Regions from separate parts of the Streptomyces sp. NPDC058663 genome, predicted to be linked through region 3. Evidence: predicted binding sites of a transcription regulator. Region 3 holds the regulator's gene; each other region holds the start of a gene.
What was found. Region 3 encodes HrcA, which represses chaperone genes, less so after heat shock. Its sites were predicted from a motif close to TTNGCACTCNGNNNNNCNGAGTGCNAA; they were not measured.
Positions count from the first base shown of each region.

Region 1: groES (co-chaperone GroES) is a predicted target of HrcA. The motif match lies at 1,078-1,104, and genes of this name have one in related genera.
Region 2: groL (chaperonin GroEL) is a predicted target of HrcA. The motif match lies at 1,710-1,736, and genes of this name have one in related genera.

Region 1 is NZ_JBHXRV010000006.1:140,853-144,112, forward strand. Features, by position in the region: gene ACFWVV_RS06535 (polysaccharide deacetylase family protein) at 1-13, shown strand, start outside; gene ACFWVV_RS06540 (polysaccharide deacetylase family protein) at 10-969, shown strand; gene groES (co-chaperone GroES) at 1,247-1,555, shown strand; gene groL (chaperonin GroEL) at 1,684-3,260, shown strand, end outside.
Region 2 is NZ_JBHXRV010000033.1:53,862-57,121, forward strand. Features, by position in the region: gene groL (chaperonin GroEL) at 1-1,510, opposite strand, end outside; gene ACFWVV_RS23675 (cold-shock protein) at 1,951-2,154, opposite strand; gene ACFWVV_RS23680 (MoaD/ThiS family protein) at 2,645-2,920, opposite strand; gene thrC (threonine synthase) at 2,978-3,260, opposite strand, start outside.
Region 3 is NZ_JBHXRV010000018.1:55,862-59,121, forward strand. Features, by position in the region: gene dnaJ (molecular chaperone DnaJ) at 62-1,201, opposite strand; gene hrcA (heat-inducible transcriptional repressor HrcA) at 1,202-2,218, opposite strand; gene ACFWVV_RS15490 (MBL fold metallo-hydrolase) at 2,396-3,136, shown strand.

The DNA of each region.
Region 1 (3,260 bases), on a different contig from region 3:
GGATTACGTGTGAGACGTGGACGGGTGGGCCGGCCGGGGATACGGGTGGCGCGAGCGGTGGCGGTCGGTGTGCTCGTCGCGGTGACGGGAGCCTGCGCCCAGACGGAGGGCGGCGGAGCGGGGGCCGGGGCCTCGCCCGGGCGCCCCGAGGTGTCCGCGGGAGCCGGGACCGGGATCGGTGCCGGTGCCGGTGCCGGTGCCGCGAGCGCGGTGCCGGGGGGCCGGGCCGGGGAAGGGGTGCCAGGGCGGGCGGCGCCCGTCGCGCCGGGGGTCGACGCCCGCGGAGTGGCGGCGAAGGCGTACGCGCGGTGGGGGCTGGCCGGGCCGCTCGCGCCCGTTCCGGTGAAGCCGGACCGTACGCCCGTGCTCAAGGCGTCCGGACCGCCCGTCGTGCTGGACCGGGTCCGCACCCGCGACAAGGTCGTCTTCCTGACCTTCGACGACGGCGCGGAGAAGGACCCCGCCTTCGTGCGGATGGTGCGGGAGCTGAAGCTGCCGATCAGCATGTTCCTGACCGACAGCGTGGCCGGCAGCGACTACGGGCACTTCGAGCAGCTGCGCGCGGCCGGTGCCACCGTCCAGAACCACACCACGGGGCACGCGAACCTGCGCACCCTTGCCTACGAAGGCCAGCGCGCCCAGATCTGCGGCCAGCAGGACCGGCTGAAGGCCCGCTTCGGCACCAGACCCGCACTCTTCCGCCCGCCGTACGGCAACTACAACGCGGACACCGTGCGGGCGGCGGGAAGCTGCGGGGTGCGCGCGCTGGTGCTGTGGCGCGAGTCGATGCAGATCAACAACATGCGCTACGCGGAGGGCGACCGGCTCAAGCCCGGTGACATCGTCCTCGCGCACTTCCGCGGCCCGGACGAGCTCAAGGGCTCGACGATCACCGAGATGACGGCCCGCATGCTGCGCCGCATCCAGGAGCAGGGTTTCACGGTGGCGAAACTGGAGGACTACCTCTGAGGAGGACCGCCCCGGGGCGGCGCGCCGGAGTGACGCCCGGGGCGGCGCGCCGGGGCGTTCGCGGAGCCCGGTGGGGGACCGGGTCCGCGCACCGCCGGGGGGCTTCGATTGGCACTCCGCTTGACCGAGTGCTAACCGCGTCATAGTCTCGGTTCTGGCACTCACCAATGGAGAGTGCCAACGCAGCGACGGGCAGGTCCGGCACCCGCGACGACGGATCCACCTGGTCGCCACCCCAGACTGTTAACCCCGTGAGATCTCCGAAGGGGGAGACCGGATCGTGACGACCGCCAGCAAGGTTGCCATCAAGCCGCTTGAGGACCGCATTGTGGTCCAGCCGCTCGACGCCGAGCAGACCACGGCCTCTGGCCTGGTCATCCCGGACACCGCGAAGGAGAAGCCCCAGGAGGGCGTCGTCCTCGCCGTGGGCCCGGGCCGCTTCGAGAACGGCGAGCGGCTTCCGCTCGACGTGAGCGTCGGCGACGTGGTGCTGTACAGCAAGTACGGCGGCACCGAAGTGAAGTACAGCGGCGAGGAGTACCTCGTCCTCTCGGCCCGCGACGTTCTCGCGATCATCGAGAAGTAAGCAGGCCGGGGAGTAACTCACTTCCCGCATTTGTTGACTGCGCCCCTGGCCCCCGCATACACGCCGGGCGGCCGGGGGCGTAGTTCATTTTGCGCAGTTCGTAATTCCGAGAGGACTTGAAAAGCTCCATGGCGAAGATTCTGAAGTTCGACGAGGACGCCCGTCGCGCCCTTGAGCGCGGCGTCAACAAGCTTGCCGACACCGTGAAGGTGACGATCGGCCCCCGCGGCCGCAACGTCGTCATCGACAAGAAGTTCGGCGCCCCGACCATCACCAACGACGGTGTCACCATCGCGCGTGAGGTCGAGCTCGACGACCCGTACGAGAACCTCGGCGCCCAGCTGGTGAAGGAGGTGGCGACCAAGACCAACGACATCGCGGGTGACGGTACGACCACCGCCACCGTGCTGGCCCAGGCGCTGGTCCGCGAGGGTCTGCGCAACGTCGCCGCCGGCGCTTCCCCGGCCGCCCTGAAGAAGGGCATCGACGCCGCGGTCAAGGCCGTGTCCGAGGAGCTCCTCGCGTCCGCCCGCCCGATCGACGACAAGTCCGACATCGCCGCCGTGGCCGCGCTCTCCGCGCAGGACCAGCAGGTCGGCGAGCTCATCGCCGAGGCGATGGACAAGGTCGGCAAGGACGGTGTCATCACCGTCGAGGAGTCCAACACCTTCGGCCTGGAGCTCGACTTCACCGAGGGCATGGCCTTCGACAAGGGCTACCTGTCCCCGTACATGGTGACCGACCAGGAGCGTATGGAGGCCGTCCTCGACGACCCGTACATCCTGATCCACCAGGGCAAGATCGGCTCGATCCAGGACCTGCTGCCGCTCCTGGAGAAGGTCATCCAGAACGGTGGCTCCAAGCCGCTGCTGATCATCGCCGAGGATGTCGAGGGCGAGGCGCTCTCCACCCTCGTGGTCAACAAGATCCGCGGCACGTTCAACGCCGTGGCCGTCAAGGCCCCGGGCTTCGGCGACCGCCGCAAGGCGATGCTCGGTGACATGGCCACCCTCACCGGTGCCACCGTCATCGCCGAAGAGGTCGGCCTCAAGCTCGACCAGGCCGGTCTCGACGTACTGGGCACCGCCCGCCGCGTCACCATCTCCAAGGACGACACGGTCATCGTCGACGGCGGCGGCAACGCCGAGGACGTCAAGGGCCGCGTCAACCAGATCAAGGCCGAGATCGAGTCCACGGACTCCGACTGGGACCGCGAGAAGCTCCAGGAGCGCCTCGCGAAGCTCGCCGGCGGTGTCTGCGTGATCAAGGTCGGCGCCGCGACCGAGGTCGAGCTCAAGGAGAAGAAGCACCGTCTGGAGGACGCCATCTCCGCGACCCGCGCCGCGGTCGAGGAGGGCATCGTCTCCGGTGGTGGCTCCGCGCTCGTCCACGCCGTCAAGGTCCTGGAGGGCAACCTCGGCAAGACCGGCGACGAGGCCACGGGTGTCGCGGTCGTCCGCCGCGCCGCCGTCGAGCCGCTGCGCTGGATCGCCGAGAACGCCGGTCTCGAGGGTTACGTCATCACCTCGAAGGTCTCCGAGCTCGACAAGGGCCAGGGCTTCAACGCCGCCACCGGCGAGTACGGCGACCTGGTCAAGGCCGGCGTCATCGACCCGGTGAAGGTCACCCGCTCCGCGCTGGAGAACGCCGCCTCCATCGCCTCGCTGCTGCTCACGACCGAGACCCTGGTCGTCGAGAAGCCGGC
Region 2 (3,260 bases), on a different contig from region 3:
CGTTCTGGAGGGCGGAGCGCGTGACCTTCGCCGGGTCGATGATGCCCTCGGCGATCATGTCGACGTACTCACCGGTGGCGGCGTTGAGGCCGTGACCGATGGGCAGGTTGCGGACCTTCTCCACGATGACGCCACCCTCGAGACCACCGTTGACGGCGATCTGCTTGAGCGGGGCCTCCAGCGCGAGGCGCACGGCGTTGGCGCCGGTCGCCTCGTCGCCCGTGAGCTCCAGCTTGTCGAAGACGGCCGAGGCCTGGAGGAGGGCGACGCCACCACCGGCGACGATGCCCTCTTCGACGGCGGCCTTCGCGTTGCGAACGGCGTCCTCGATGCGGTGCTTGCGCTCCTTGAGCTCGACCTCGGTGGCGGCACCGGCCTTGATGACGGCCACGCCGCCGGCCAGCTTCGCCAGGCGCTCCTGGAGCTTCTCGCGGTCGTAGTCCGAGTCGCTGTTCTCGATCTCGGCGCGGATCTGGTTGACCCGCCCGGCGACCTGGTCGCTGTCACCGGCGCCGTCGACGATGGTCGTCTCGTCCTTGGTGATGACGACCTTGCGGGCGCGGCCGAGCAGGTCGAGCCCGGCGTTCTCCAGCTTGAGGCCGACCTCTTCGGAGATGACGGTGCCGCCCGTGAGGATGGCGATGTCGTTCAGCATGGCCTTGCGGCGGTCGCCGAAGCCCGGGGCCTTGACGGCGACGGACTTGAAGGTGCCGCGGATCTTGTTGACGACCAGGGTGGAGAGCGCCTCGCCCTCGACGTCCTCGGCGATGATCAGCAGCGGCTTGCCGGACTGCATGACCTTCTCGAGCAGCGGAAGGAGGTCCTTCACGTTGCCGATCTTCGAGTTGACGATCAGGATGTACGGGTCGTCGAGAGCCGACTCCATGCGCTCCATGTCGGTCGCGAAGTACGCCGAGATGTAGCCCTTGTCGAAGCGCATGCCCTCGGTGAGCTCGAGCTCCAGGCCGAAGGTCTGCGACTCCTCGACCGTGATGACGCCTTCCTTGCCGACCTTGTCCATCGCCTCGGCGATGAGCTCGCCGATCTGGGTGTCGGCGGCGGAGATGGAGGCCGTCGAAGCGATCTGCTCCTTGGTCTCGACATCCTTCGCCTGCTCCAGGAGCGCGGCGGAGACGGCCTCGACGGCCTTCTCGATGCCACGCTTCAGGGCCATCGGGTTGGCACCCGCGGCTACGTTGCGCAGGCCCTCACGAACCAGCGCCTGCGCGAGGACGGTCGCGGTCGTCGTACCGTCACCGGCGACGTCGTCCGTCTTCTTCGCGACCTCCTTGACGAGCTCGGCACCGATCTTCTCGTACGGGTCCTCGAGCTCGATCTCCTTGGCGATGGAGACACCGTCGTTGGTGATCGTGGGGGCGCCCCACTTCTTCTCAAGGACGACGTTGCGGCCCTTGGGGCCAAGGGTGACCTTGACGGCGTCGGCGAGCTGGTTCATGCCACGCTCGAGGCCGCGCCGGGCCTCCTCGTCGAACGCGATGATCTTGGCCATGTGAAGTGGTCCTCCCAGGACGTAGGGGGCACCCCCTGCTCCTTAAGAGCTTGGGGGAGGATTTTCTCCGGACCGGTGGTCGGCGCCCGCGACGGACGGCCCGAGAGTGCGGAGGAATCCTTACCCCAGCACCCTTCGGACCTCACCTACCTGGTCCAAGTTTCTGTCACTCTCACGGGGAGAGTGCTAACGCCAATGATTAGCACTCGGCATAGGAGAGTGCAAGCGACTACCACGGATCGCGGGCCGCGCGGCCCGTCGCCGGCCGGCCGCGGCGGGGGTCTGACGCCTCGGTGACCTGGGGCGGAGCGGGAGACGCACCCCTTGGCGGCCCTCGGACGCACCAAGGGCCCGTACCCCTGGTGACGGGATACGAGCCCTAGGTGCGTGAGTGCTGATGAAGTCGCTGAAGTGTGCGTCGGTGGCCGATCGCGCCGAGATCAGACGGCGAGCTTGACCATGTCCGCCTGCGGACCCTTCTGGCCCTGCGAGATCTCGAACTCGACTCGCTGACCTTCTTCAAGGGTGCGGTAGCCGTCCATCTGAATCGCGCTGTAGTGGACGAAAACATCCGCACCACCGTCGACCGCGATGAAGCCGTACCCCTTCTCCGCGTTGAACCACTTGACGGTGCCCTGAGCCATGCCTAACTCCCCTATTACTGGCCCTTGCGCGGGACCGCACTTCGCGGCCCCGGGTCAGACCCCACCCGCCGACAGGAACGCGGTAGGTGTGCGCCGAAGCGCGTCGACCGCGGCTGAATGTATCCGCCCAACTGCCCTCTGCAACAGGTCAATTGGACGAGAAATCTAGGAAGGCCCGAATGGCCGGATCGGTCGACTGCCCGCGTTCCGGGGCAAGTCGGGCCGGACATAATGTGCGTTTCGGCGGCAAAGGGGGCGAATACGCGGGCCCCAGTTTGTCGCGTTCTCATCTGCGCACGGCAGGGACGAGCGACGGGGCTTCCCCTACTCTACCTCTTTCAACCATGCAGAATTGCCCCCTCCGTTTGTGAACGGAGGGGGCAACTGGGGGTACCGCGGCGCGCGTTGGGGACGCCTGCACGCCCCCACGCCCAGGACTCAGCCTGCGGCACTGTGCCCGATGGTCAGCCTCCGGCACTGCGCTCGACGGTCAGCCTCCGGCGACGGCCGGGATGATCGACACGCCGGCGCCGTCCGGAGTGGCCGTCTCCAGGCCGCTCTCGAAGCGCACGTCGTCGTCGTTCACGTACACGTTCACGAAGCGGCGCAGCTTGCCCTGGTCGTCCAGGACGCGGGCGGCGATGCCCGTGTGGTTCTTCTCCAGGTCGGCGATGACCTCGGCGAGGGTGCCGCCCTCGGCGGTGACCTCGGCCTCGCCGCCCGTGTACGTACGGAGGATGGTGGGGATGCGGACCTTGACGCTCATGGTGTTTCTGCCTTCCGGTGCGTACGTACGAGGTTCAGCGGCTCAGCGGGCCGGGATTCAGCGTGCCAGTCCGGCGTCGCGGAACGCCTGAAGGCTCGGCCGGATGGTCGCGGAGGGTCCCGTGGTCGGGGCCACCGCGTCCAGCGTCTTGAGGCCGTCGCCCGTGTTGAGCACGACGGTGGTCAGCGCCGGGTCGAGCAGTCCGGCCTCGATGAGCTTCTTCGTCACGCCGACGGTCACCCCGCCCGCGGTCTCCGCGAAGATGCCCTCGGTGCGGGCGAGCAGCTTGATCGCGTCGACGACCTGCTCGTCGTTGACGTCCTCGACCGCGCCGCCGGTG
Region 3 (3,260 bases):
CCACCGGGCCGGCTGCTGCACCCCCCGCCCGGCCCCCGCCCCTGCCGCAGCCCGCCCGATTTCAGGTCCGGCCGTTGAAAGCGTCCTTCAGCCGCGAGAACAGTCCCTGCTGTCCCGGCTGGAACTGGCCCTGGGGCCGCTCCTCGCCGCGCAGCTTGGCCAGCTGGCGCAGCAGGTCCTCCTGCTGCTGGTCCAGCTTGGTCGGGGTGAGCACCTCGACGTGCACGATCAGGTCGCCCCGGCCGCCGCCGCGCAGATGCGTGACGCCTCGCCCGTGCAGCGGCACCGACTGGCCCGACTGCGTCCCGGGCCTGATGTCGATCTCCTCGACGCCGTCGAGGGTCTCCAGCGGCACCTTGGTGCCGAGCGCGCCCGCCGTCATCGGGATGGTCACCGTGCAGTGCAGGTCGTCGCCGCGCCGCTGGAAGGTCTGGTGGGGCTGCTCGTGGATCTCCACGTACAGGTCGCCTGCGGGGCCGCCGCCGGGGCCGACCTCGCCCTCGCCCGCGAGCTGGATGCGGGTGCCGTTGTCGACACCGGCAGGGATCTTCACGGTGAGCGTGCGACGCGACCGTACGCGGCCGTCGCCGGCGCACTCCGGGCACGGCGTGGGCACGACCGTGCCGAAGCCCTGGCACTGCGGGCAGGGCCGCGACGTCATGACCTGGCCGAGGAACGACCGGGTGACCTGCGAGACCTCACCGCGGCCGCGGCACATGTCACAGGTCTGCGCGGAGGTGCCGGGGGCCGCGCCCTCGCCACTGCAGGTCGTGCACACCACGGCGGTGTCGACCTGGATCTCCTTGGTGGTGCCGAAGGCCGCCTCGTTGAGGTCGATCTCCAGGCGGATCATGGCGTCCTGGCCGCGGCGGGTCCGCGAGCGCGGTCCGCGCTGCGAGGCCGTACCGAAGAAGGCGTCCATGATGTCGGAGAAGTTGCCGAAGCCGCCCTGGCCGAAGCCGCCGGCCCCGCCGCCGCCCGACTGGGACAGCGGATCGCCGCCGAGGTCGTAGACCTGCTTCTTCTGCGGGTCCGACAGCACCTCGTAGGCGGCGTTGATCTCCTTGAAGCGCTCCTGAGTCTTCGGATCCGGATTGACGTCCGGGTGAAGCTCACGCGCAAGACGCCGAAACGCCTTCTTGATTTCGTCCTGGGAAGCGTCGCGGCGCACGCCGAGAACGGCGTAGTAGTCCGTGGCCACTTACGACTCCGCCAGGATCTGTCCGACGTAACGTGCCACTGCGCGTACCGCTCCCATCGTTCCGGGGTAGTCCATGCGGGTCGGTCCGACCACGCCTAGTTTGGCGACTGCCTCGTCGCCCGAACCGTAGCCGACTGCGACCACGGACGTAGAACTGAGTCCTTCATGGGCGTTCTCGTGCCCGATACGTACGGTCATACCGGACTCGGTCGCCTCACCGAGCAGCTTCAGCAGAACCACCTGCTCCTCCAGCGCCTCCAGAACGGGGCGGATGGTGAGCGGGAAGTCATGGCCGAAGCGGGTGAGATTGGCGGTGCCGCCGATCATCAGCCGTTCCTCGGTCTCCTCCACGAGCGTCTCCAGAAGAGTCGCCAGAACCGTCGAGACGGTTCCCCTGTCCTCCGGATCGAACGACTCGGGAAGTTCCTGCACCAGCTGCGGTACGTCGGAGAAACGGCGGCCGACGACCCGGCTGTTGAGCCGCGCCCGCAGATCCGCCAGAGACGTCTCGCCGAACGGCGCCGGGCAGTCGATCATGCGCTGCTCGACGCGGCCGGTGTCGGTGATCAGCACCAGCATCAGCCGCGCGGGGGCAAGTGAGAGCAATTCCACATGCCGCACCGTCGACCTGGTCAGGGACGGGTACTGCACGACGGCCACCTGCCGGGTCAGCTGCGCGAGCAGCCGCACGGTACGGGCGACGACGTCGTCGAGGTCGACGGAGGCGTCCAGGAAGTTCTGGATGGCCCGCCGCTCCGGCGTGGACAGGGGCTTGACCCCCGCCAGCCGGTCGACGAACAGCCGGTAGCCCTTGTCCGTGGGGATGCGCCCGGCACTCGTGTGCGGCTGGGCGATGAATCCCTCGTCCTCCAAGGCCGCCATGTCGTTGCGGACGGTGGCCGGGGAGACGCCGAGCTGATGGCGCTCGGTGAGCGCCTTGGAGCCGACGGGCTCCTCCGTGCCGACGTAGTCCTGGACGATGGCGCGCAGCACTTCAAGTCTGCGTTCACTGAGCATCGCGCACACCTCCAAGCCGTGTTGTTCCCTGGTGCGGGTCGGTCGGTCGTCCACGGGCGTGTTCCCCGCCGCCCCGCCTGGCACTCCCCGTGCACGAGTGCCAGCCACTGTCCGGGCCAGTGTACGGCGGCGGGGTGCCACCCGAACAAGGGCGACTGCTCACGCTAGCGTCACGGTATGGACTTTCAAGGGGAAGAGCCCGACGCGGACACGGACTGGGAAGGACTCGCTCCGGGTGTCGCCCGGCTCCGGCTTCCGGGCTGGGACGCCACTGTCGGCCTGGTGGCAGGGGCGCACGGGGCGCTGTTGTACGACACCGGCTCGACGCTGCGCGAAGGCGCCGGGATCCGTCGCGGGGCCGAGGCGCTGCTGGGCCGCAGAGTGACGCACATCGCGCTCAGCCATCCGCACTTCGACCACGTCCTGGGGACGGGTGTCTTCGCGGGGGCGGAGGTCTTCGCCGCCGCCGGCATGGAGACGCTCCTCACTTCGGAGCGCGAGTCGATCGCCGTCGACGCGGTACGCCAGGGAGTCGATCCGGGCGCCGCCGCCGAGGCCGCAGAACTGCTGACCGCCCCCCGGCACCTGGTGTCCGGCGAGCGCACCCTCGATCTGGGCGGCGGCCGCACCGTCCTGCTGGCCAGCCTGGGCCCCGCCCACAGCTCCCACGACCTGGTGGCCCTGGTGCCCGGCGTCGGCGGCGCCCCCGGGGTGGTCTTCTGCGGCGACCTGGTGGAGGAGTCGGGCGACCCGCAGGCGGGCCCCGACGCCGTCCCCGGGCGCTGGCCAGAAGCCCTGGACCGGCTGCTCGCGCTGGGCGGCGAGAGCGCGGTGTACGTCCCCGGCCACGGGGCCGCGGTGGACGCCGCCTTCGTCCGCGCGCAACGCGACACCCTGGCGGCCCGCTTCGGCGTCTAGGCGGGGCGTCCTCTGTGGCCGGGCGGGGGCGGATGGCTTCCGCGGCCGGGCGGCACGGGCGGCCTCCGGGCGCGGCCAGGGGGCGGGTGGCTTTCCCGGCCGGGCGGGCGCGGATGGCTTCCGG